4 regions of the Pseudomaricurvus sp. genome follow, and region 2 is predicted to be linked to each of the others. Evidence: predicted binding sites of a transcription regulator. Region 2 holds the regulator's gene; each other region holds the start of a gene.
What was found. Region 2 encodes PhoB, which activates phosphate uptake and scavenging genes when phosphate is short. Its sites were predicted from a motif close to TGTCATAAANNTGTAACA; they were not measured.
Positions count from the first base shown of each region.

Region 1: ppk1 (polyphosphate kinase 1) is a predicted target of PhoB. The motif match lies at 2,309-2,326, and genes of this name have one in related genera.
Region 3: ACTG33_RS02980 (PA1571 family protein) is a predicted target of PhoB. The motif match lies at 4,096-4,113, and genes of this name have one in related genera.
Region 4: ACTG33_RS08810 (UDP-2,3-diacylglucosamine diphosphatase) is a predicted target of PhoB. The motif match lies at 3,494-3,511, and genes of this name have one in related genera.

Region 1 covers NZ_CBFIHX010000037.1:9,668-15,300, forward strand. Annotated here, with positions in the region: gene ribD (bifunctional diaminohydroxyphosphoribosylaminopyrimidine deaminase/5-amino-6-(5-phosphoribosylamino)uracil reductase RibD) at 1-330, opposite strand, end outside; gene nrdR (transcriptional regulator NrdR) at 498-962, opposite strand; gene ACTG33_RS07165 (GlxA family transcriptional regulator) at 1,108-2,085, opposite strand; gene ppk1 (polyphosphate kinase 1) at 2,385-4,526, shown strand; gene ACTG33_RS07175 (Ppx/GppA phosphatase family protein) at 4,616-5,633, shown strand, end outside.
Region 2 covers NZ_CBFIHX010000048.1:932-6,564, forward strand. Annotated here, with positions in the region: partial or broken gene ACTG33_RS08450 (hypothetical protein) at 1-51, opposite strand, end outside; gene phoR (phosphate regulon sensor histidine kinase PhoR) at 560-1,861, opposite strand; gene ACTG33_RS08460 (hypothetical protein) at 2,090-2,287, opposite strand; gene phoB (phosphate regulon transcriptional regulator PhoB) at 2,413-3,123, opposite strand; gene ubiA (4-hydroxybenzoate octaprenyltransferase) at 3,327-4,328, opposite strand; gene ACTG33_RS08475 (chorismate--pyruvate lyase family protein) at 4,425-5,027, opposite strand; gene ACTG33_RS08480 (HU family DNA-binding protein) at 5,149-5,421, shown strand; gene ACTG33_RS08485 (dicarboxylate/amino acid:cation symporter) at 5,582-5,633, shown strand, end outside.
Region 3 covers NZ_CBFIHX010000012.1:24,987-30,619, reverse strand. Annotated here, with positions in the region: gene ACTG33_RS03005 (hypothetical protein) at 1-385, opposite strand, end outside; gene ACTG33_RS03000 (gamma-glutamylcyclotransferase family protein) at 588-1,082, shown strand; gene ACTG33_RS02995 (elongation factor P hydroxylase) at 1,079-1,645, shown strand; gene ACTG33_RS02990 (5'-3' exonuclease) at 1,660-2,658, shown strand; gene ACTG33_RS02985 (4-phosphoerythronate dehydrogenase) at 2,655-3,839, shown strand; gene ACTG33_RS02980 (PA1571 family protein) at 3,871-4,053, opposite strand; gene ACTG33_RS02975 (ATP-NAD kinase family protein) at 4,527-5,633, shown strand, end outside.
Region 4 covers NZ_CBFIHX010000051.1:11,078-16,710, forward strand. Annotated here, with positions in the region: gene ACTG33_RS08795 (M48 family metalloprotease) at 247-1,758, shown strand; gene ACTG33_RS08800 (SlyX family protein) at 1,836-2,075, opposite strand; gene ACTG33_RS08805 (serine hydrolase domain-containing protein) at 2,162-3,316, opposite strand; gene ACTG33_RS08810 (UDP-2,3-diacylglucosamine diphosphatase) at 3,596-4,453, shown strand; gene ACTG33_RS08815 (ion transporter) at 4,450-5,262, opposite strand; gene ACTG33_RS08820 (hypothetical protein) at 5,467-5,633, shown strand, end outside.

The DNA.
Region 1 (5,633 bases), on a different contig from region 2:
CTCCAGATGATCCAATCCACGGCCTGACACCTGCGGATTCGGGTCTTCCATGGCGTAAACCACTCTGCTCACGCCCGCTTTTACCAACGCCTCACAACAGGGGCCGGTTTTTCCCGTGTGACAGCACGGCTCCAGCGTGACATAAGCCGTAGCGCCCTGCGCCTGAGCACCCGCCTGCGCCAGCGCATTCACTTCCGCATGGCCTTCACCAGCTCGCTCGTGCCAGCCTTCACCCACTATCTGGTCGTCCTTTACCAACACACAACCCACCCGAGGGTTGGGCATGGTGCTGTAGAGACCTTTTTCCGCCAGATGAATCGCCCGAGCCATATAGCGGCGATCAGACTGGCTCACGGCAGATGGGTGCTGTGGTGATGTCGTTGATGATGATTCAGTTGCAGACATAAGCGGTATATCGGTAGGAATCAGAAATTAACAGTGGCCCAACCTGTCCAGGCTGAGCCGGCTTAAAACGAACCAGTTTAAAAATAGCCGACTCAAGATTCTGTCGGCAATTTTTCCAGACGATCAATCTCTTCACGGAACTCATTGAGATCTTTAAAGCGACGATAGACCGACGCAAAACGTACATAGGCCACTTCGTCCAGCGCCCGCAGTTGTTGCATCACTTTTTCGCCGATCATCAACGCCGGAATCTCCCGTTCGCCGGTGGCCTGCAGCGCGTGCTTGATCTGACTCAGTGAGGATTCAATATCCTCCATACTGACCGGGCGTTTTTCCAGGGCTCGCAACATACCTGCGCGCAACTTCTCTTCGTCAAACGGTTCGCGGGTACCATCCTGTTTAATGACACGGGGCAACAACAGCTCCGCGGTCTCGTATGTGGTGAATCGTTCATGACAGGAGAGACATTCTCTGCGACGTCTGACCTGATCACCTTCCGCCACCAGTCGTGAATCGATGACTTTGGTGTCTTCGGCACTGCAAAACGGACAATGCATGGCTATAGCCCCAAGGGTAAATTTTGCGCGGTTTAAATTTGCGCGGGCGATTTAAATTTGCGCGGATAGTACCACAGCGTCCGACGCTGTGCCTTGCCGCAGGATGTTGTTACGAGTGTTGCCACCGGCGGTCCTAATCACTCATTCAATTACTGAATTGCTTGCGGTAAGCCGCCGGCGTTTGACCAATCTGGGTGCGAAACAGACGGCAAAAATAACTGCTATCGCTGTAACCCACATCCAGGGAAATATGTTTAATGCTTTTGTCACTGTGCACCAGCAGGTCTCTGGCGGCTTCCAACCGAATTCGCTGCAGATAGGCCAACGGTTTTTCACCGGTAGCCGACGAAAAGCGTCGGGCAAAATTGCGCAAGCTCATGCCGTGATTTTTGGCCACATCGGCCAACCGCACTTCTTCTGAGTAACGGCTTTCCAGCCACGCCTGCACCTGCTCAATCAGGCGATCGCCATGGCTGCGCTGACTGCCCATGCGCAGCGGCGCGAAGTCGTAACTGCGGCGAATATCAAACAGAATATCCCGACTGATGCCCCGAGCCACACTTTCGCCGAACAGACGAATGGCAAGATTCAGCATCAAATCGCCCATGGAGTTACCACCGGCCGCACAATAAATGGTGCCACTCTCGGTAATCACTTTTTCCTTCTGCCAGGACACCTCGGGAAACAGCTGAGTAAATTCGTCGTGCTGACGCCAGTAGGTCGCCGCCTCCTGACCATCGAGATAGCCCGCTGCAGCCACCCAGTAAACACCGCACCCCATGGTCAGCACCAGCTTTCGCTGTTCCAGGTGAGGCTGCAGCCAGGGGCCAATGGCCTCATTGAACTCGGCCAATTGCTGCACGCTGGCCCAAACATGGGGCAGTATGATCACGTCCCAGTCGCAATCCTCCAGCGGACCGTCGCTGCTGATTGTTGCACCGCTGTAAGTGGTCACATCGGCGCCATCCACCGAAACCAGCTCAAATTCCAGCTTGGGACCGGGCAGTCGTTGGGCACGCCATTTAATGCCATAGAGAATGTCACGACAGGTCATCAAGTTGCCGCCGTACACATTGTCCGTTGCCAATACCGCAACTCTTATGACTGGATATTCTTCACTCATGCACCAACCCCCACCAAAGCAGGGACAGATTATACACTATGGCGCATTTGTCGCATCATTTGCGTTAAAATACCGATTCGGAAGGTGCCATAAAACGTCTTTATTTCTCCTCTACAATGGTTACGACAACGGCAGTCCGCTACAAAGCCAAGGTCAGTGCCTTCAGGCCATATCATGCAACCGGAAAACAACGGCTCGACAACAGGTCAAAGCTGGCCAACAATGCAATATAAGTGTCACGCAACTGTCATATCATGCTGCCAATCACTGCTTTATTTCTATCGAAGGGATCGTAACCAATGCTGCAAGACACCCGAACCATGGACAAAATCCTGATGGCCGCTGCCAACGAAAATTCTGTCGACACACCGATTGTCCCACGGGAGCTCAGCTGGCTGTCTTTTAACGAACGAGTAATGCAGGAAGCCAGCGACCCGAACACCCCCATCATCGAGCGAATGCGCTTTCTCGGCATCTTCTCCAACAACATGGATGAATTTTTCCGGGTTCGGGTTGCCGAGGTCCGCCGCCACATCCTGCTGCCGCAAATGGCTCACGAGCCCTCGGAAGATCTGGTGGATGACGAAACCCTGATGCAGGACATTCAGGACAAGGTGGTCAAACTCAACAAGCAGTTCGACAAGCTCTACAAACAGGTTTCCAAAGAGTTGCAGCAGAGCAACATTTACATCCTGCCCAGCCACAACGACATGAGTGAAGACCAATCCCAGTGGCTGAAGCAGTATTTTCGCACGTCAATCCGACCGTTTATCTGCCCTATTATCGTTCACAAAGACATGGATCTGGGGTCGCGCCTCAGCGACGACGACTTTTATCTGGCCGCCGAGCTGGAGCTGGACGGTAACACCGAGCACGCATTGATCGAGGTGCCGACCAAGGAAATTTCACGCTTTATCCTGCTGCCCAACAACAGCCGCCAGCAGCAATTCCTGCTGTTGGACGATGCCATCAAGCATTGCCTGCATGATATTTTCGGCTCCGTATTCGAGTACGACACGATTCAGGCTTTTTCCTTCAAAATGACCCGCGACGCCGAACTGAACCTCACTGACGACATTGAGCAGAGCGTGCTGGATAAAATGTCGAAGGGTTTGCGTCGCCGCCTGCAGGCAGAGCCTGTACGTCTTGTGTACGATCAGGACATGCCCGAATCCATCCTCAAGATGCTCACCAAACGGCTGAAGTTCTCCTCGCACGACTCCATGATTCCCAGCGGCCCCTACCGCAACTTCCGGGATTTTATCGGCTTTCCCAACGTTGGCGGTGTCTCGCTGGAACATCGCAAACTGCCTCCGGTACCGAGTCATGCCTTCGACAATAACGACAACGCACTGGACGCCATCGCCAAAGAGGACATCCTTCTTTACTACCCATACCATTCCTTTGGCTACTTTACCGAATTACTGCGTCAGGCAGCCTTTGATCCACGGGTCAGCAAAATCACCATCAACGTCTATCGGGTTGCCAAGGATTCCCGCGTTCTGCACGCCCTCTGCGATGCCGCTCGCAACGGGAAAAAAGTCACGGTGGTCGTAGAACTGCAGGCACGCTTTGATGAGTTCAACAATATCGAACTGTCGAAACAGCTGGAGGCCGCGGGCATCCATGTGGATTTTGGTATCCCCACGCTGAAAGTGCACTCCAAACTCTGCCTCATCGAACGCCGGGAAGGCAATGAGTTGAAGCTCTACGCCCACATCGGGACCGGTAACTTCCACGAAGGCAACGCCAAAATCTACACCGATTTCAGTTACTTTACCGCGCATCCCGAGATCACCGCCGAAGTCGCACAGGTTTTTGAGTTCATCAAATACAGCTACAAGCCTTTTGACTTCAAGCACCTGATTGTCTCGCCGATGAACAGCCGCAGCTCCATCGCAGCACTGATCGAAGAGGAGATTCGTCAGGCACAAGCTGGAAATCCCGCTTACATTCACATCAAGGTGAATAATCTGTGTGATAACCACATTGCCGAATTACTGTGCCGCGCCAGCCAGAACGGCGTCGAGGTCAGAATGGTGATTCGCGGCATGTGCTCACTGCAAACCGACACCAAAGGGATGAGCGATAACATCCACGTCACCAGTATTGTGGATCGTTTCCTGGAGCACGCCCGGGTCTTGGTCTTCGGCAATCAGGGCGATCCCAAGGTCTTTATCACCTCCGCAGACCTGATGAAGCGCAACCTGGATCACCGGGTCGAAGTCGGCGTACCCATTTACGACAAACTCCTGAAACGGCAGATTCTCGACATCTTTAAACTGCAGATGAGCGACAATACCAAGGCCCGGATTATCGATAAAAAGCAGAGCAACCCCTATATTCAGCCCACTACGAGCAAAAAGGTACGTTCTCAAATTGCGATCCATCAATATCTGAGTAGAATTGAAAAAGAACATCGCGAAACTGACTATGACTAACGTCGTAGAATTGACCATGACTAGCCTCGCGAAACTGACCATGACTGATGTCCCTCGCGAGGTCATCACTCCAAAACTGAGGACGCCCAGTGCCAGAACGCCCCCGTCGCATTGCTGCCATCGATTTAGGATCCAACAGCTTCCATATGACGCTGGCAGAACTGGGGCCACTGGGCATCAAGACCTATCATCGGGAAAAGCGTAGGGTTCGCCTGGCAGCCGGGCTTAATGATGCCAACCAACTGGACGAAGCCGCTCAAACCCGCGCACTGGAAACACTGAGCGTCTTTGGTCAGATTCTGGAAGAGTTTCAACCAGATGATGTCCGCGCCGTGGGCACGTTTACATTTCGCACAGCCACCAACATTCACAGCCTCACTCAACAAGCCCTCAAAGTCCTGCCCTACCCCATTGAGATCCTCTCCGGCACCGAAGAAGCCCGCCTGATTTATCAAGGCGTCAGCCACGACCAGCACCTGCCGGACAACACCCTGGTGGTGGATATTGGCGGCGGCAGCACCGAACTGATCATAGGCCAGACGACCGAAGCCAAACTGCTGCACAGCTGCAACATGGGCTGCGTCAGTCTGACGGAGCGATTTTTCCCCAGCGGAGAAATTACGGCTCAGGCCTTCCGCCGAGCCAGCCTGTATTCTGCACAACAGCTTGAGAGCATCCGCATGCGCTACCTGGCCAAGGGCTGGGAGTTGGCCATTGGCTCTTCAGGCACGATCAAATCCTTAAGCCAGTGCGCCAGCGAACTGGGGCTTTCCGATGGCACCCTGACCCCTGCGGTACTGCAGGACCTGAAAGCACGCCTGATCAGCGCCGGCCATATCGACAACATTGATATCCCCGGTCTCAATGAAGATCGCAAACCCGTCATATCCAGTGGGCTCGCCATTCTGATTGCGGTGTTCGATTTACTGGAAGTCAGCAGCATGAACTACTGCGACTCGGCGTTGCGGGAAGGTCTGCTGTTTGACCAGCAGGATCGGTTGCAGCATCACGACATTCGCCATCTCAGCGTGTCGCAACTGGCTAAACGCTTTGGTTGCGATCCGCATCAGGCCCAGAAGGTCGCGAAGACCGCACAGACCATGTTTG
Region 2 (5,633 bases):
TGTTTCAGGGGTGCTTAATTGCAAGCCTGAAGCGGATTTTACTAACTTCATATGTCAATCCTTTGATCTTTTCTTAAGTCGGTAGCTAAATAAGTAAACAAGTTTTGGTAATGGGCTATCAATTTAATGCCAACTGTTAAAAATACAATCTATAAACAGCGCCATTACTTTCAAAATTGAGCAGTTCTATTTCACAAAGAAAAACACTCTCCGATTGAACTCACTCCCCCATAGGTACGAATTAGCCTTACTATCAGCTTGATTTTGTGCAATTCATTGAAGGAAAGGGACGAAGAAATACCAAGCATGGGAGGCTCCTTTTCCTTGGAGTGATGGCGAGTGAACAGCGCGTGTCTATACACGTTCCTTTTGTATGGCCGAATGGTAGCTTGGATGCTGTAATGTGTTCAACAAGATTGAGGCTAATGCCAACTGATTTGACCACCGATGAGATTCCTTTCTCATTCGGTGACAGAGTAAGCCATTCAAAGGACTGATTTGATTTTTACAATTAATGCTTTAGAAGCAAATCAGTGTGTGGAACGCGGCGCATGATCACTTACGCCGACTTCGCCTCCGTCACCACACTCTGAATCGGAAACATACAGGTAAAGGTACTGCCTTTGCCCAGCTTACTCTGAATATCCAGCTTGGCGCCGTGACGTAACAGTACGTGCTTGACGATCGCCAGCCCCAGACCGGTGCCACCGGTTTTTGACTGACGACTGCCATCCACGCGGTAGAAACGTTCTGTCAGGCGGGGAAGATGAACGGTGTCGATGCCTTCACCTTCGTCGGTAACGGCCACATTTAAACCCAGACTGCTTTGCTCCACATCGATCGACACTTCTTTGCCGTCCGCTGAATATTTAACGGCGTTGAATATCAGATTGGAGAAGGCACTTTGCAGCTCTTGTTCGTTACCCAGCAGCGCCAGGTTATCCGGGCAGTTGAGTTTGAAACTGTGCTGATGATCACCGGAGAATGCTATTGCGTCACCGCGGATTCGCTGCAGTAACGGTTTGAGAGCCACCGGTTTGTGCGTATTGTGGCGATCGTCCGTTTCCAGCTTGGACAGCGCCAACAGGTCGTTAATCAGGCTGGTCATCCGAATCCCTTGCTGCTCCATCTGTTGCAGGGCTCGCTCCCAGGGCGCCGGCAGATCCGGTGACATGCTGAGGGTCTCCACATAACCGCGGATGACGGTGAGCGGCGTGCGCAGCTCATGGGAGACATTGCCAACGAAGTCTTTGCGCATCTGCTCCAGCTTGTGCAGGCGGGTGACGTCTCTCACCAGAACCAGACATTCACCCTGACCAAAACGGGTAATCTGATATTGCAGATGTACATCACCGGTATGAGGCGAGGGCAGATCGAGAGGTTCGGTATACTCCCCTTTGTCCATGTATTGAATGAATACGGGATGGCGCACGTAGTTGAAGATCGGGTTGCCCTGGTCCTGATGCCTGAGGTGCAACAGGTGACCGGCAGCGGCGTTGTACCAGTCTATATTGCCCTGACGGTCGAGTAACAAAATACCGTCGCGCAGGGCAGAGGTGATTTCCTGTCCGCGTTTGACCACCGCCTGCAGACGCTTCTTTTCACGCCGCTGACGCTTCTGCAGTCGCACAATATTATCGAAGATGTCACCCCAGATACCGCTGGCATCAGGTGGCTGAATACGACGGGAGTTTTGCAGCCAGGCATCCAGACGATGCATTTGCCACAGCATCCAGGCCATGTAGACTGCGCCACCGGCAATGAGTGTCCAGGTCAGGTAGCCATTCATTAATCCGAAGACCACACACACCAGTGTGCAAACAATGATCCGCCGGATTTCAGCGGAAAAACCTCTGTTCAATGTTGATTCCCTTCGTGCTGTTGACTGAGTTGCCTGATTGGTCGTGGTTGACCAACAGCTGTGGAGTCTAAGAAGTGCCGGACTGGCAATGGGTACTGAAAAAGCGGGTGCTGACGACGGATCTGAGATTCAATCCAGCAAGACAAGGCTGAATGATGAGTGATGATTTGGGATGGCAATGGGTTAGACAACCCTTGCTTTTGCACAGTGATCGGCACGTTACAGACCTTAAAGATCGTCAGTAATGGCTTCATCAACCGCTTGATCAACTTCTTTGGCCGCATCACGGGTGGCATGGCCAATGTCACGTGTAACGTCCCGGGTAGTATGACCAATCTCCTTGCCAATTTTTTTGGCGCTGGTACAACCACCAGCAACCAGAGCTGACATCAGGATCATCGCTGAAATTACCAGTGTGCGTTTCATCAAGCCCTCTACCTTTTGACTCTGTGCCCTGGGTCTGACTTAGACCGAAGACTGAAACATCACACTGTATTCATGTGGCGCGGAAAGTCCAGTAAAGATGACACACCGCAAACGGGTGACAACCCTCAAATTTCTTTCACGGCAGACACTTTCAGCGAGAATCGATATCCCGCACCGCGCACGGTTTGCACAAAACGGTCGTGATCGTCCTGTTGCAGCGCCTTGCGCAAGCGACGGATATGCACATCCACGGTGCGCTCTTCCACATACACATTGCCGCCCCAGACGTGATCGAGCAGCTGGCTGCGGGTGTAAACACGCTCCTGGTGCGTCAGGAAGAATTCCAGCAAACGGTACTCGGTAGGACCCATCTGCACTGGCGTGTCATTGATGGTGACACGGTGGCTGACAGGATCGAGGGTTAAACCGTCAACAGTAATCGGGCCACTGTCTGCCAGAGTATCGGTACGACGCAAAACCGCCTTCAGGCGCGCGACCAGTTCGCGAGGCGAGAAGGGCTTGGTGATGTAATCATCGGCACCGACTTCCAGTCCCTGTACTTTATTATCCTCTTCGCCCTTGGCGGTGAGCATAATAATGGGCACCTGCGAAGTCACCTCGTCACGCTTCAGGCGACGGGCCAGCTCGATACCACTGGTGCCCGGCAGCATCCAATCCAGCAGCACCAGATCAGGCTTGCGATCCACGATCAGGCTGTGCGCCTGCTGTGCATCTTCGGCCTCCATACAGTGATAATCCGCCATCTCCAGAGCAATGCGGAGCATGTCCCGGATGGAGGACTCATCATCGACGATCAATATTGTTTTCTGGGGCATCATCTCTGCCTTTGCTGTTTTCTGATACGGGCATTAAATAGTGTTTTTGTGAATCTTTTGTTACAGCCTCGGGTTTAAATATAGCTGTCACATAGCGCCACTGTCAGATTTTCCGTTTTCAGGCCAATCTGTGACACACCCCACACAGCAACAGCCTTTCACTGAAACCAGCCATTGAAGGAGGATAGCGACGCTAAGAGCCGCTATCGAAGAAGATAGTCCGCAACAATACCGGCGAAAATCGCAAATCCGGCCCAGTTGTTGTTGAGAAACGCTTTGAAACACTGATCCCGATCGCGATGGCGAATCAGGTATTGCTGATACACAAACAAGCCCGAGGCTGCCACGAGTCCCAGATAGTAGACCGACCCCAACTCAAACCGCTGACCCACCATCATCAGGGTCACGATAACCATCACCTGCAGGCTGCCGGTCATCACCCGATCCTGATCGCCAAACAGCACGGCGGTGGATTTCACCCCAATCCGCAAATCGTCGTCGCGATCCACCATCGCGTAGAAGGTGTCATAAACCACCGTCCAGATCACTGCAGCGGTGTAAATCAGCCAGCATTCCGCGGGTACCTCACCGGTCTGGGCGGCAAAGCCCATGGGGATACTCCAGGCAAAGGCAGCACCCAACACCACTTGCGGCAGATGGGTATAGCGCTTCATAAACGGGTAACAGCCGGCCAGCGCCACCGCGCCCAGGGACAGCAGAATCGTCAGCTTGTTGGTAAACAACACCAGTACAAAAGACAGCAGACACAGCAGCACACACACCGCCAACGCTTCCTTCGGCTGAATTTTACCGCTGGCCAGAGGCCGCTCGCGGGTGCGTTTGACGTGACCATCCACGTTGCGATCGGCGTAGTCGTTGATGGCACAACCAGCCGCGCGCATGGACACCACCCCCAATACGAAAATCAGCAGTACATCCCAATCAGGCAAGCCACCGGCGGCCAGCCACAGTCCCCACAGCGTCGGCCAGAGCAGCAACAGCCAGCCAATGGGACGATTCATACGGGTTAGCTGCCAGTAGTAGGGCAGGTGATCCCAGACCAGCAACCCCGACAACGGGCCCGACCGCTTTGGTGCAGCCTTCGCGGTTTTTGCCGAGGGCCCACGGCTGGCCGGTTTGGCAGCCTTTGGCTTCTGCGGTGGGCGATTTGGCTTCTTGGACTTTCTCTTCTTGGCTGGAGTCATGTTGTGGCTTTCTGTTAATTGAGTATCTACGGACGTCTGACTAAGTATCTAGGGACGTCTAATTAAGTATCTACACGGGCGTCGGCAGTGTAACGGCTAGAGGGTATCGATGAAATCCGGCAGAAACACTTCCCCCACCAGAATGGGCTTGTTTTGAACGTAGAACACAGAGCGACGCCCCCAAAGGGTCTGGTTTTGCAGCTGTGCATCACAACCTTGAACAACAGCAGCCGGCAAACGGCTATCGCCTTGGCCGAAACAGCTGATCTCCAGAGGGTCCCGCTGCAGCGATGGCTGTTTGAACAACCAACCACCCAGCGGCTGGTTATTGAGTTTTCGCAAATGCCGCAGTGAGCCGGTTAAAGAGCGCTCCGGCAGCAGGCTTCTGGCCCACACCCAGGGTTGGTTGTGGCCTTTGAGGATGACTTCACGAATCAACACCCGCGCGCGCGGCGAGATCCCCAGCGCTCTGGCTTCCATGGGTTCCGCTCGACCCCAGTGTTGCGTCAGCACCTCGACCGAAAACGCACCCTGACTGTGGGCCTGCAGCCGGGCGGTGAGCGAGCCCGGGTGCTTTAGCCAGTCGAGTAGGGTGCTGTGTTTTGACTGAACGTGCTGTGACTGGCCCTGCAGACTGAGTGTCAGGGCAGTGGCCGAGTGCCAACTATGGGCACCGTTTTTCAGGGAAATCGGTAGCATAAATCATCAAATTGTTCGGAATTACAGCAGCCGGGGACAAGAAGTGCTTTACCACCGCCAAGCCAATTGGTTTAATGCGGGTCGATAATAACAAAAACTGCGTTTTTATAAGGAATTTCCTATGCACAAGAGTGACTTAGTTGAGTCGGTTGCCAATACCGCCGACCTGCCGAAAGACAAAGCAAACGATGTGGTTTCAGCCATTTTCGAAGAAATTACTAACGCCCTGAGCCGTGACGACAGCGTCAACCTGGTCGGTTTTGGCTCTTTCACCCAGCGTCATCGTGCCGCCCGCACCGGCCGCAGCCCGAAAACCGGTGAAACCATTCAGATTCCAGCCAGCACCTCAGTCGGTTTTAAACCCGGTAAAGCCCTGAAGGACGCCGTTAACTGAGTGTGTTAGAAACACTGAAGTGTATTAGCTCTGCTGACAGAGGCCTATCAGCCCCTCAATGCCCCAACAGTTAATGCCCTAAAAACGAAAGCCCCGGCTTTCGTTTTTTTGTTTTACAGGAGACGATTTTGCACACCAACAGCCAGGAGGTTACTTCAGCATGAGCCTGACAACACGGATTTTAATTGCCATGGCGGCCGGCCTGGGGGTTG
Region 3 (5,633 bases), on a different contig from region 2:
TTTCGCACTGAAAGTCGTAATACTCGGCGGCAGTTTCGAGCTCGACAACCTTGTGGATTGGGCCTTCGTAGAAGATCTCATCAATACCAGGGTCGTAATAACCCTCCCACTTGCCGTTGAGGGGATCCTGAATCTCCGGTGCGGCGACTATATCGTCCAACCAGGGAACCAGACCTACGACTTCGCCATTGGCGCGCAGGGCCCAGCAGAGAATCTTCAGACTGAAGAGTTTATCGGGGCTTGCTTCGTTGGAGTAAAGCATCTCCAATCCGTCGAGCTCCGGAGAAAGGCGGATAATGCGTGAATTTTGCAGTTCTGAAAAGGGCTGCCCGGTGAAAAAATCGACCACGTTATCCGTGTTGTGGCCAGATACTGAGGTCTTCATAATACCACCTCCATAATAAGCCTCTGGTAGAATTGCCCCTTAAGCGTTGGCAAGCTGCCTGCTCACGGGAAGATCGTTGAGGCGGATGTATCTTTACTACACCTTCACTACATAAGGTATATGCAGTTTTTCAAAAGCACAATACTTTGACGTGAATTTATTGTGCGTTTTTATAATCTTTATCGATAACAGGGGTATCAGCTTGTCTGAGTATTATTTCGCCTACGGCTCAAATATGAATGCCAATCGGATGATCGAGCGGGGATTGCGCTTTGAGCGGGCGCTATCTGGCAAAATTCAGGGGCTTGGACTGGCTTTTAATAAACGCGCTGCCGATGCCCCCCACAGATCCTACGCCAATGTGGTTTACGCACCGGATGGGTGCGTAGAAGGCGTGTTGTATCAGTTAAAGGAGCTTGACGAGATCATCAAAATGGATCCGTTTGAGGGCTCTCCGCGCTTGTACAGCCGTGAGATCTATCTTGTGCACACCGACGAGGGGCCGATTCCGGCCTGGGTCTACATCGCCAATCGCGCAATGATCAGCGATGACCTGAAACCGGAGCGCTGGTACCTGGAGCATTTGCTGGCCGGAAAGCCCTACTTAACAGAAGGTTATTACGATGTGCTGGCGCAAACTCAGTGCCTCGATGACGTTCCAGGTCTCATTGATGCCAAGCAAGAGACTGGGGCATGAGTGCGTTTGAAACACCGGTTGAGCGAGTAGCGTTAAATCATCGTGAGCTGGAAAGTGTTTTTCACGAGGTGTTTGAGCAATCTTATCGCACCCGTTTGGTGGGTGGCGGTGAGGAACCGTTGTATCAACCTGCAACCACCGATCATGATTTTCACCAGATTATCTACACCCGGGATTATGCTGCCAGTGCTTTGCATGAGATCGCTCACTGGTGCGTGGCGGGAACGGAGCGTCGCAAGTTGGAAGATTACGGTTACTGGTATGCGCCTGACGGCCGCGACGAGCAACAGCAGACTTTGTTTGAGCGGGTTGAGGTTAGACCACAGGCTATGGAGTGGATTTTTTCCATCGCTTCAGGCCGGGATTTTCGGGTCAGTGCGGACAATCTGGAAGCGGAACTGGGAGCCAGTGAATCCTTTAAAGACGCGATTTTTCAGCAAGTGCAGCAATTTTGTGCTGAAGGGCTTCCGCCACGCGCCCATCAGTTTGCTCAGGCTCTGGCTGCACGCACCGGATTGTGTACACCCCTAGCCCCTGAATACTTCCCGCGCGAGGGACTTTAAGTTTGAATCAGTCTATGACAAGTTCTACTCACGCCTCTTTTTCTGGACACGAGTCATCCTCCGATATCTGTTTGCTGGATGCGTCCATCTACATTTTTCGCTATTACTTTTCATTGCCGGATAACTGGTTTTCGCAAGAGGGTTACCCCACAGCCGCGGTTTATGGTTACACGGCCTTCCTGCTGAATTTTTTGACACGACAAAGACCGTCATTGATGGCCGCCTGTTTTGATGAGAGCCTCGGCAGTTGTTTCCGCAATGAACTTTATCCCGATTACAAGTGCAGCCGAGCGTTGCCGGATGAGGCTTTGGCTTTTCAACTGAACGCCTGCCGTGAAGTCACGGAGTTGTTGGGTATTGCGAGCTTTGCCAGTGATACCTACGAGGCCGATGATTTATTAGGCACCTTGCTGGAGGATATTAAGCGTTCAGGAGATGAGCGCGGCGTTGCCATTCTGACGCGGGACAAAGATCTGGGGCAGTTGCTGTTGCGGCCACAGGATTGCCTGTGGGACTACGTGAATGAAAATCAGCACCAGCGATTGTATCGTGAAGATATCTTCCAGAAGTTCGGAGTCTGGCCGGAACAGTTGTCGGACTATCTGGCTTTGGTCGGTGATACGTCGGATGACATTCCCGGGGTGCCGGGAATCGGTCAAAAAACAGCGCAAGTTTTGTTGCAATGGCAGCCATCGATTGAAGCGCTTTTTGAGCATATTGAGGAGCTGCCGAAGTTGCCCATACGAGGCGCAAAAGGTCTGCCTGAAAAACTGGTGGATCATACGGAGCAGATTGTCTTGTCCCGTTGTCTGGCAGACATAGTGACGGACATTGACTGGCAGACTGAAGGCGGTACTCCATCAAGTCTCAGTGTGTCACTGGATCATACAACGACTGCCGCTTTTGAGGACTTTTGTCTGCGAATGGGGTTTGGTTCCGGATTGATGAAAAAATACGCTCAGATGGTTGCCGTTGACGAGCCAGTTGAATCTGAAGTGATGGATGTTCTATGACCCGATTGAAAATTGTTGCGGATGAAAATATCCCTTTTGTGGAACAGTTTTTTTCCTCCTTGGGCAAAGTGATTACCTATCCGGGAAGAACGCTCTCGGCTGATCAGGTTGTAGATGCTGATGTGCTGTTAGTGCGTTCAGTCACACCTGTTAACGAAGCCTTGCTGAAAGGAAGCAGGGTGCAGTTTGTCGGCACCTGTACCATTGGGATTGATCACCTGGATGTGGACTATCTCGACAGTCAGGGCATTGCTTATCACAGTGCACCGGGCTGCAATGCCAACTCGGTGGTAGAATATATTTTCAGCGTGTTGGCGAATGTCAGACCAGATTGGTTACAGGCCAGTTTTGGTATTGTTGGTTGTGGCAACGTTGGTGGTCATTTGCACCGCCGCCTGAAAGCGCTGGGTTTGCCTGTCGTATGCTACGACCCGTTTCTAACCGCTGCAGAGAATGCCGATTTACGGGGTCTTGACGAGGTGCTGAACGCCGATGTGGTCTGCATGCATACTCCTTTTACGCGTGAAGGCCCGCATCCAACCTGGCACTTTCTGGATGAAAACCGGCTCAGTCAATTGAAGTCAGACTGCCTGCTGATTAATGCGGGGCGTGGCCCTGCAGTTGATAATCAGGCGTTAAAGCGAGTGATGGGACAGCGTGACGATCTCACGGTTGTGCTGGATGTGTGGGAGCCTGAGCCCAACCTGGATACTGAACTAATGCGGGAAGTCGCTTTGGCCAGCCCGCATGTTGCGGGTTACAGCTACGATGGCAAAGTGGAAGGGACGGCAATGATCTACCGCGCCCTGTGTCGACATCTGGGTCGCGAGGTCACCGAATCCGCGTCACAGTTGTTACGGCATGATACCAGCGGCTCGCAAAACATTTCTCTGGATATAAGTGCTTCCGGAGATGTGCAAGCCTTCATCAATCAGGCAATTCTGAGTGCTTATGATGTGGCGGGGGATGATCAGCGGATGCGTACTGAATTAATGAGTGATGCCTGTCTGCAATCTCCAGAGGCATTTGCTCATGGCTTTGATAGGTTGCGTAAGCGCTATCCCAAACGCAGAGAGTTTCCTTGCTTCCGGGTTGACCTGTCTTCGGTTGCTTTTCCTGCAGACAAAAAAAAGTCGCTCAACAAACTGTTGGCGACTTTAGGTTTTGACCTAACAATATGAGAGGAGAGAGTTTAACAATAATGAAACGCCATCAGAGTTCGCCGTCTCCAGCGGACCCTACTGAACCTTGAGGGTGAGATAGAGCCTGCTCTACCATTTCCTCGGTGATCGGAATCTCAACACCCTCATCATCAACAAGAGCCGCACCGTAGAAGTTAATTTCCTGGGCGTCAGAGGCGTCGTGGGGTTCTGATTGTGGGTTGCGATTAAACATGAGATACCTGCGTTTTCATTGGTGGCCACTATAAAGTTGCGTCGTGACAGTTTTATGACATATAACCACTTTATGACACGTACCAATGACATCTACTTAAAGTCGCATTAGCAGCCATGCGGTACCGTGATCTGACGCATCCCGTTCATCTGTTATTCAGTATAGCCAGCAAATCCTGCGATTGAATGTGACTCGTGTCAGCTCTCTAGAAATAATACGCATAAAAATCCCAGCGCTATAACAGAATTTTTTCTGAGGGGTAAGACGGTGCATGGATCGCACAGAGCCAGTGCCTGTTTATCAATAGTGATTCTTAGTTACAGTTTTCCCCTGGCTAATGTGTTCCATATTTGTGCGTTTATGGCCTAGGTGGATTTAGGCGTAGTTTGAAATTAGGCATCACCGACACTGCGGGGGTTATTTGGTAGAATCCGCGCCTTCTGTATAACCGCCCAACTGGGACTTCTGTGACTATGGCAATGAACCCTCTGACACTTGGTTTGATCATCAACCCCTGGGCGGGTATTGGTGGTCCGGCAGGACTGAAAGGCAGTGACGACCGCTCACTGGTGGCGCAAGCGTTGGCAGAAGGAGCCGAACGCCGCGCGGCAGGGCGCGCTCAACGCTGTCTGAAGCAGCTTCAGCAGGCCCAGGGAGAATTGTTGACCGTACTGACGTGCAGCGGGCAGATGGGCGAAGCGGAAGCTCGGGCTGCGGGGTTTTGTCCTACAGTGGTTTTTACCTGTGAAGACCAGGTGAGTCAGGCTGACGATACTCAGCAGGCTGCGCGACTGTTGATGCAAGAGGGTGTTGACCTGCTGTTGTTTGTGGGCGGTGACGGAACCGCCAGAGACGTCTGCGCTGCCGTGGGTGAACAGTTACCGGTGCTGGGGATTCCATCGGGTGTGAAAATGCATTCCGGTGTTTTTGCGATTTCGCCGGAGGGCGCCGCTGAGGTGGTGCTGTCGATGATGTCGGGCGAACTGGTGGATCTGCGGTTGCAGGAAGTTCGGGATATTGATGAGGCCGCGTTTCGAGAGGGCGTGGTAAAGAGCCGTTTTTACGGAGAAGTGCAGGTGCCGGAATGCGGTCACTTTGTGCAGAGTACCAAAGACGGTGGTCGCGAAGTAGAAGAGCTGGTGTTGGATGATATCGCCGCGGATCTGCGAGAGCGCCTTGAGCCAGACGTTTATTATCTGATCGGCGCCGGCACCACACCGCGAGCGCTGATGGATGAATTGCAGCTGCCCAATACGCTGTTGGGGATTGATGTAATCTGCAATGAAGAGATCGTGGCTGCTGATCTGTCGGGCCAGCAGCTGGAAGGTCTATTACAGGGTTTCGATGGCAAGGTGGTTATCATTTTATCTATCACGGGAGGGCAGGGTTCTCTGATTGGCCGTGGAAACCAACAGCTCACTCCTGAGGTTCTTAAACGAGTAGGCAGGGACAATGTTTGGGTGCTGGCTACCAAGAGCAAGATCAAGACTCTAGCCGGCAGACCGTTGCTGATGGACAGTAACGATCCGGATCTGGATGCCGCCTGGAGCGGGTATATTCCGGTGATTACAGGATATCGT
Region 4 (5,633 bases), on a different contig from region 2:
CGATCCGCCCACAAAAGGATGTGGGGAGTAAATCGGACGCCAATAATGTCGAAGCCAGCAACAGACCACAAGTTTTAAGCGGATTTTCGACAATGGCTCCCTGATTCTAGCAATTTACCGCTAGCGGGTGCCCCATGATACGTTTTATGGGGCACCGTCATATAGAGCCCATTTGACTGCGCCAGACTGGTGAGAGCCATCCAACTGGGTTAGAGTTAGCCCACGCGACAAAGGTATTTATAACCCGTGCTGACACCCCCATTTAAACAATTCATAGACGGCCTACGCAGCCAAAAACTGGCAGGCATTTTACGTAAGCTGTCGGGCTATAAGTTGTCAGGCATCCTGCTTCTATCTGCTGCCCTGTACGGCACTGGTGCAGCGGCCAATTACAACTTGCCAGAACTGGGGGATGCCAGCTCAGCAGTGGTGTCGCCACAACAGGAGCGTGAACTGGGTCAAACCTGGCTGCGCATCTATCGCAGTCGAGTTCCCACCTCTACAGACCCGCTTTTATACAACTACCTCAACAACCTGATCAATCGACTCGCGCAGAGCAGCCAACTCAAAGATCGTCGTTTTGAGCTGATCGTGGTCAAAAACCCCACCATGAACGCGTTTGCGGTGCCGGGAGGTGTTATAGGTGTGCATACCGGCCTGTTTATGTACGCTGAATCCGAGGGGCAACTGGCCTCCGTACTGTCGCACGAATTGGCTCACTTGAGTCAGCGGCACTTTGCCCGGGGCGTGGAACATCAACAAAAGAACAGCATTCCCACCATGGCCGCCATGCTGGCCAGTCTGGTACTGGCCGCCACAGCCGGTGGCGATGCCGGACTCGCTGCCCTGACCGCCACTCAGGCCGCTGCACTGGACTCTCAACTGCGCTTCAGCCGCCAGAATGAGCAGGAAGCCGACCGCATCGGTATGCAAACCATGGTCGCCGCCGGCGAAGATCCCTATGCCGTTCCCGCCATGTTTGAAAGGATGCTCAAAGCCACTCGCTACAGCCGCCGCCCGCCCGAATTCTTGCTGACTCACCCCGTGACGGAAAGTCGGATCGCGGATGCAATGAACCGGGCCAACAAATACCCGCGGGAGCAACACCCGCAACATCTGGACTTTTTCCTGATGCGAGCCCGCATTCAGCTGGACCATGACAACACGCCGCAAGATGCCGTTAAACGGTTCCGCAGCGAACTGAATGGCGAGAGTCTGTCGCAGGAAGCCAGCCGTTACGGCCTGGTACTTGCCCTGACCGACAGCAATCAACCAGAGCAAGCCAGGGAGACACTTCAACCGCTGTTGGACAAAAGCCCCACCAAAGATGCGTACATCATTGCACTGGCGAACATCGAAGCCTCAGAACACAACTACGAAAAAGCCCTGAAACTGCTGGAAGATCAACTGAAAATCGATTCCGGTAACAGCGCCTACACCATACGCTATGCGGAATTGCTGATGAAAGCAGGCAAGTACGCCCGCGGCGAAGAAGTGCTGGAGCAATACGTCCGGCAGGATTCCAAAAACGATTACGCCTGGTACATTCTGGCAGAAGTTCACGGTCTGGCAGGCAACATACTGGGCGTGCACGAAGCCCGGGCCGAGTACTATATTTTGAATGGTGTGTACGACAAGGCCCAGCAGCAACTGCAAAACGCCTTAAAACTGTCGCGCGGAAACTATCACAAGACCGCCATCCTGCGGGAAAAGCTAAAGCAAGTAGACAAAATGCAGAAGGACAACGATAAACTGTGATGATTATCGTTGTCTAAATTAACGATTGCTCCAAATTAACGACTGTCTCAAATAAACGACCGCCTCAAGCGGCGACCTCAATAATGCGGTGGCCGTTCATCCGCAGCCGGCGCCTGAGGATCGTCCAGGCGAGACTCCATGGTTTTGAATTTTTCGGCCAGTAACTGCAACTGCATTTGCTGGCGGGACAACAGACGATCCTGCTCAGCAATTATCGTATCCAGCGCATTCAACGTATCTTCCTGAAACGCCAATCGCGTTTCCAACTCTTCAATCTGCTGCTGCATTTGTTGCTGTGTATCACCGCTGTCACTCATGATGTTTCCAATCTCAAATGTATCAATGTTTTCTAGGTTAATGTTTCACATTAATTGTCGACTATTCTGGACTGCTTCAATAATCGTTAGCCACGCAAGCAGCGATAAACCGACTGCAACAGAAGCTCTGCCCGCTCATCCATGGTGATGCTTAATCCCATCGCACGGCTGACATAACCAAAACCAAAATTCTCACTGTTATCGCCATAGCCCAGACTGCCACCGGCACCCGGATGGCAAAAATAACGCTGCGATTGAACACCCTCCGGCAATATACGCATAAAACCTGCCGCCAAACTGATTGGGCAGTGCAACACCTTGTCCCGCTCGGTATGGGTTTGTTCTTCCCAACATAACGAGCGATGGCTTGCGGGCAACAATCGTAGATCTGCAGTATCTGCCAGAGCCGCGTAAAAACGGGCCAGATCCCCAGCCGAGGCATGACCATTGGCAGCCGGTATTTGAGCCTGACGCCACGGCGGCTGATTCGTCCCCACCATCAGAGAAAGTGGATTGGAAAAAGCCTTGGCAGTCAGTCCTCTCGGATCATTGCTGATCGCTTCCGCAAGCAAACCACCACTTTTCTGACCTCTGGGGGACTTCAGTCCAGTGACATCGGCAATCTCTGCCAGCTCGTCGTCACGCAATCCGAATGTCCAGTTCAATCCCAAGGGACTGGCAATATGCTGCTGCACATAGGCATTAAAAGAATCACAACCACTGGCTCGGCGAACAACTTCCCCCAGTATCCAGCCATACAGCAGCGGCGAATACCCCTGCTCTTCTCCCGGCGTCCACCAGGGCGTCTCCTCGGCAATCCACCCAGTGATGCTCTGCCAATCGTAAATAGCGTCATCGGGCACCTTCGGGTGAAATGCATTTACACCTGAACGATGTGTGAGCACCTGACGAACGGTGATGTCCTGCTTACCCGACTGGGCAAATTCCGGCCAGAGTTCGGCAATTTTTTGATCGAGAGACAAAGCTCCCCGCTCCACCAACTGCAACACCGCAACTGCGACTACCGCCTTGCTGACGGAAAACACGTTGAGGCGGGTATTCTCTTGCCAGGGGTGCTGACCTTCTTTGTCTCTGGTGCCAGCCCAGAGGTTCACAACCGTCTCACCCTCATGAATCAGCGTGACCGCTGATCCGATTTCCCCATATTCAAGAAACAGCGTTTCGAACGCCTGTTGTACAGGCTCAAACCCGGGGCTGACATGGCCATTTATCAAGGTCATAAGGCAAACTCTCATGATTATCTCTGTCGGTTTATCATCTGCAATCAGCGCCTGAGCCAGTCTTGTCGGAGCTGAGCTTATTTAAAGCATCATACAGTAAAAGCCTCTTCCCAACCTGACATCCACCACAGGCTGTCACCCAAATGACACCCTCTGTTCACGGATCAGTCACAGAGCTGTCACCGTTTTGTCACAGCCAGATACCAGACTTTCACTGACCATTACCAGACGCTCATTGACCACCATAATCATTGACTACCATAACAAGGCGAATAGGCTATGCAGAGCTATCGAACCCTGTGGATTTCCGATGTTCACCTCGGCACCAAAGACTGCCAGGCAGCCCACCTCAACGATTTTCTCAAAAACCATCGGGCAGACAAAATCTATCTGGTGGGAGACATTATCGACGGTTGGAAAATGCGCTCGGGCATTTACTGGAAGAAGGATTTCACACAGGTACTTAGGCGACTACTGACACTGTCCAAGAAAGGCACTCAGATCGATTACATCACTGGCAACCACGATGAATTTCTGCGTCGCTTTGCCAACAATCGCTTCGACAATATCCATCTCTACAATCGGGTCACCCACACCACCGCCGACGGCCGCAAGCTGCTGGTAATTCACGGAGACCAGTTTGACAACGTCACCCGCTGCAGCCACTGGCTTCGGTTTCTGGGAGACAAAGGCTATGATCTGCTGATGGCCACCAATCGCATTTGCAACACTCTGCGAGCCAAATATGGTCGGGGCTACTGGTCCCTGGCCGGGTTTCTCAAGCACCATATTCCCAGAGCACAGATGTACATTGAGGAGTATGAGCAGGCGGTGGCTCACGCGGCTGAAAAACAGGGATTTGACGGTGTTGTCTGTGGCCATATACACCACGCTGCTGACAAACAAATCGGCAAGGTGGAGTACTACAACACCGGCGACTGGGTTGAGTCCTGCACGGCTCTGGCAGAAGACGAAGACGGCACCATTCATCTTCTCCACTGGCGTAAAGGCGACTCAGACTCGACGCCGGACGATCTGGATCAGGAAAAAGACCTCGATGTCGGGCTAGAATTCCCTCCGTCCATTGCCGCCCGCCTATCCGAAGAGATTCTGCTGCAAGCGCTCAAGACATCCTAATCCGCCAAAACACTGCCACAATAGCGGCAATAGAGCGCATCACGCTCGTGGCCGACGCTGGTACATTCTTCACAACGACGGGACGTTCGATCACGCTGCATTTCGTTGGCCAGCTCGGCAGTTAAAATACCCGTCGGCACAGCGATTATGGAGTAACCGGTCAGCATCGCCAGGGACGCAATCATCTGTCCCAATACCGTCTGCGGCGTGATATCGCCATAGCCTACGGTGGTTATCGTCACAATTGTCCAGTAAATGCTTTTCGGAATACTGGTAAAACCGTGCTCAGGGCCCTCAACCACAAACATCAACGATCCGAAGATCGTCGACAGCACCAGTACCGACGAAAAGAAGATAAAGATCTTGCGACGCGACATCGCCATTGCCCGCATCAGCACATTGGCTTCCGTCAAATAACGCGCCAATTTCAGAATCCGGAACACCCGCAGAACCCGCAGCAAACGAATCATCAACAGGTAATTCATGTCGTCCATGAACAACCCCAGATACGACGGCAAAATCGCCAACAGATCTACCAACCCGTAAAAGCTGCGAATGTATCGCCCGGGGTGAGGTGAGCAGTAGATACGCACCAAATATTCAACCGTAAATATCCCGGTAAAAAACCACTCCACGGAAAGCAACCATTGACCGTAGTGCCTATCAATACTGGCAACCGACTCCAAAATCATCGTCAGTACGCTAAGCAGAATGCAGTAGATCAGCACCATATCGAAACGCTTGCCGGCAGGCGTTCCTGTTCCAAAGATGATGGTGTATAGCTTTTGCCGCAGCGGAGTAAATTCCATATTCGACCCTGAAACCCTTTTGGATGAAAGCTTGTTGAAATTAGCTGACACGTCAATTTAACCCAAACTACCCTAACATAGCTCAGAGCTGGGCTTCTGCCTATACCAGACGACACTCGCACGCCTTTCAGGTGCCGATGAGCTGGGGTACCATAGCTCTACGTTCACCACCCCGAATCATCTATCAGGATAACAGGACATCCCGTGGCCCTAGTGTTTAAATCCCTGCGCTGCCCTCACTGCCAGCAACCCATCGACAAGCCCCTGCTCAAACAGCACGGCTTGTTGCAGGCATTCCTCAAGCGCAAACCCTTCCCCTGTCCTCATTGCCAGGAACAGGCGGTCTTACCGGAAAAGTACGAAACCCTCAT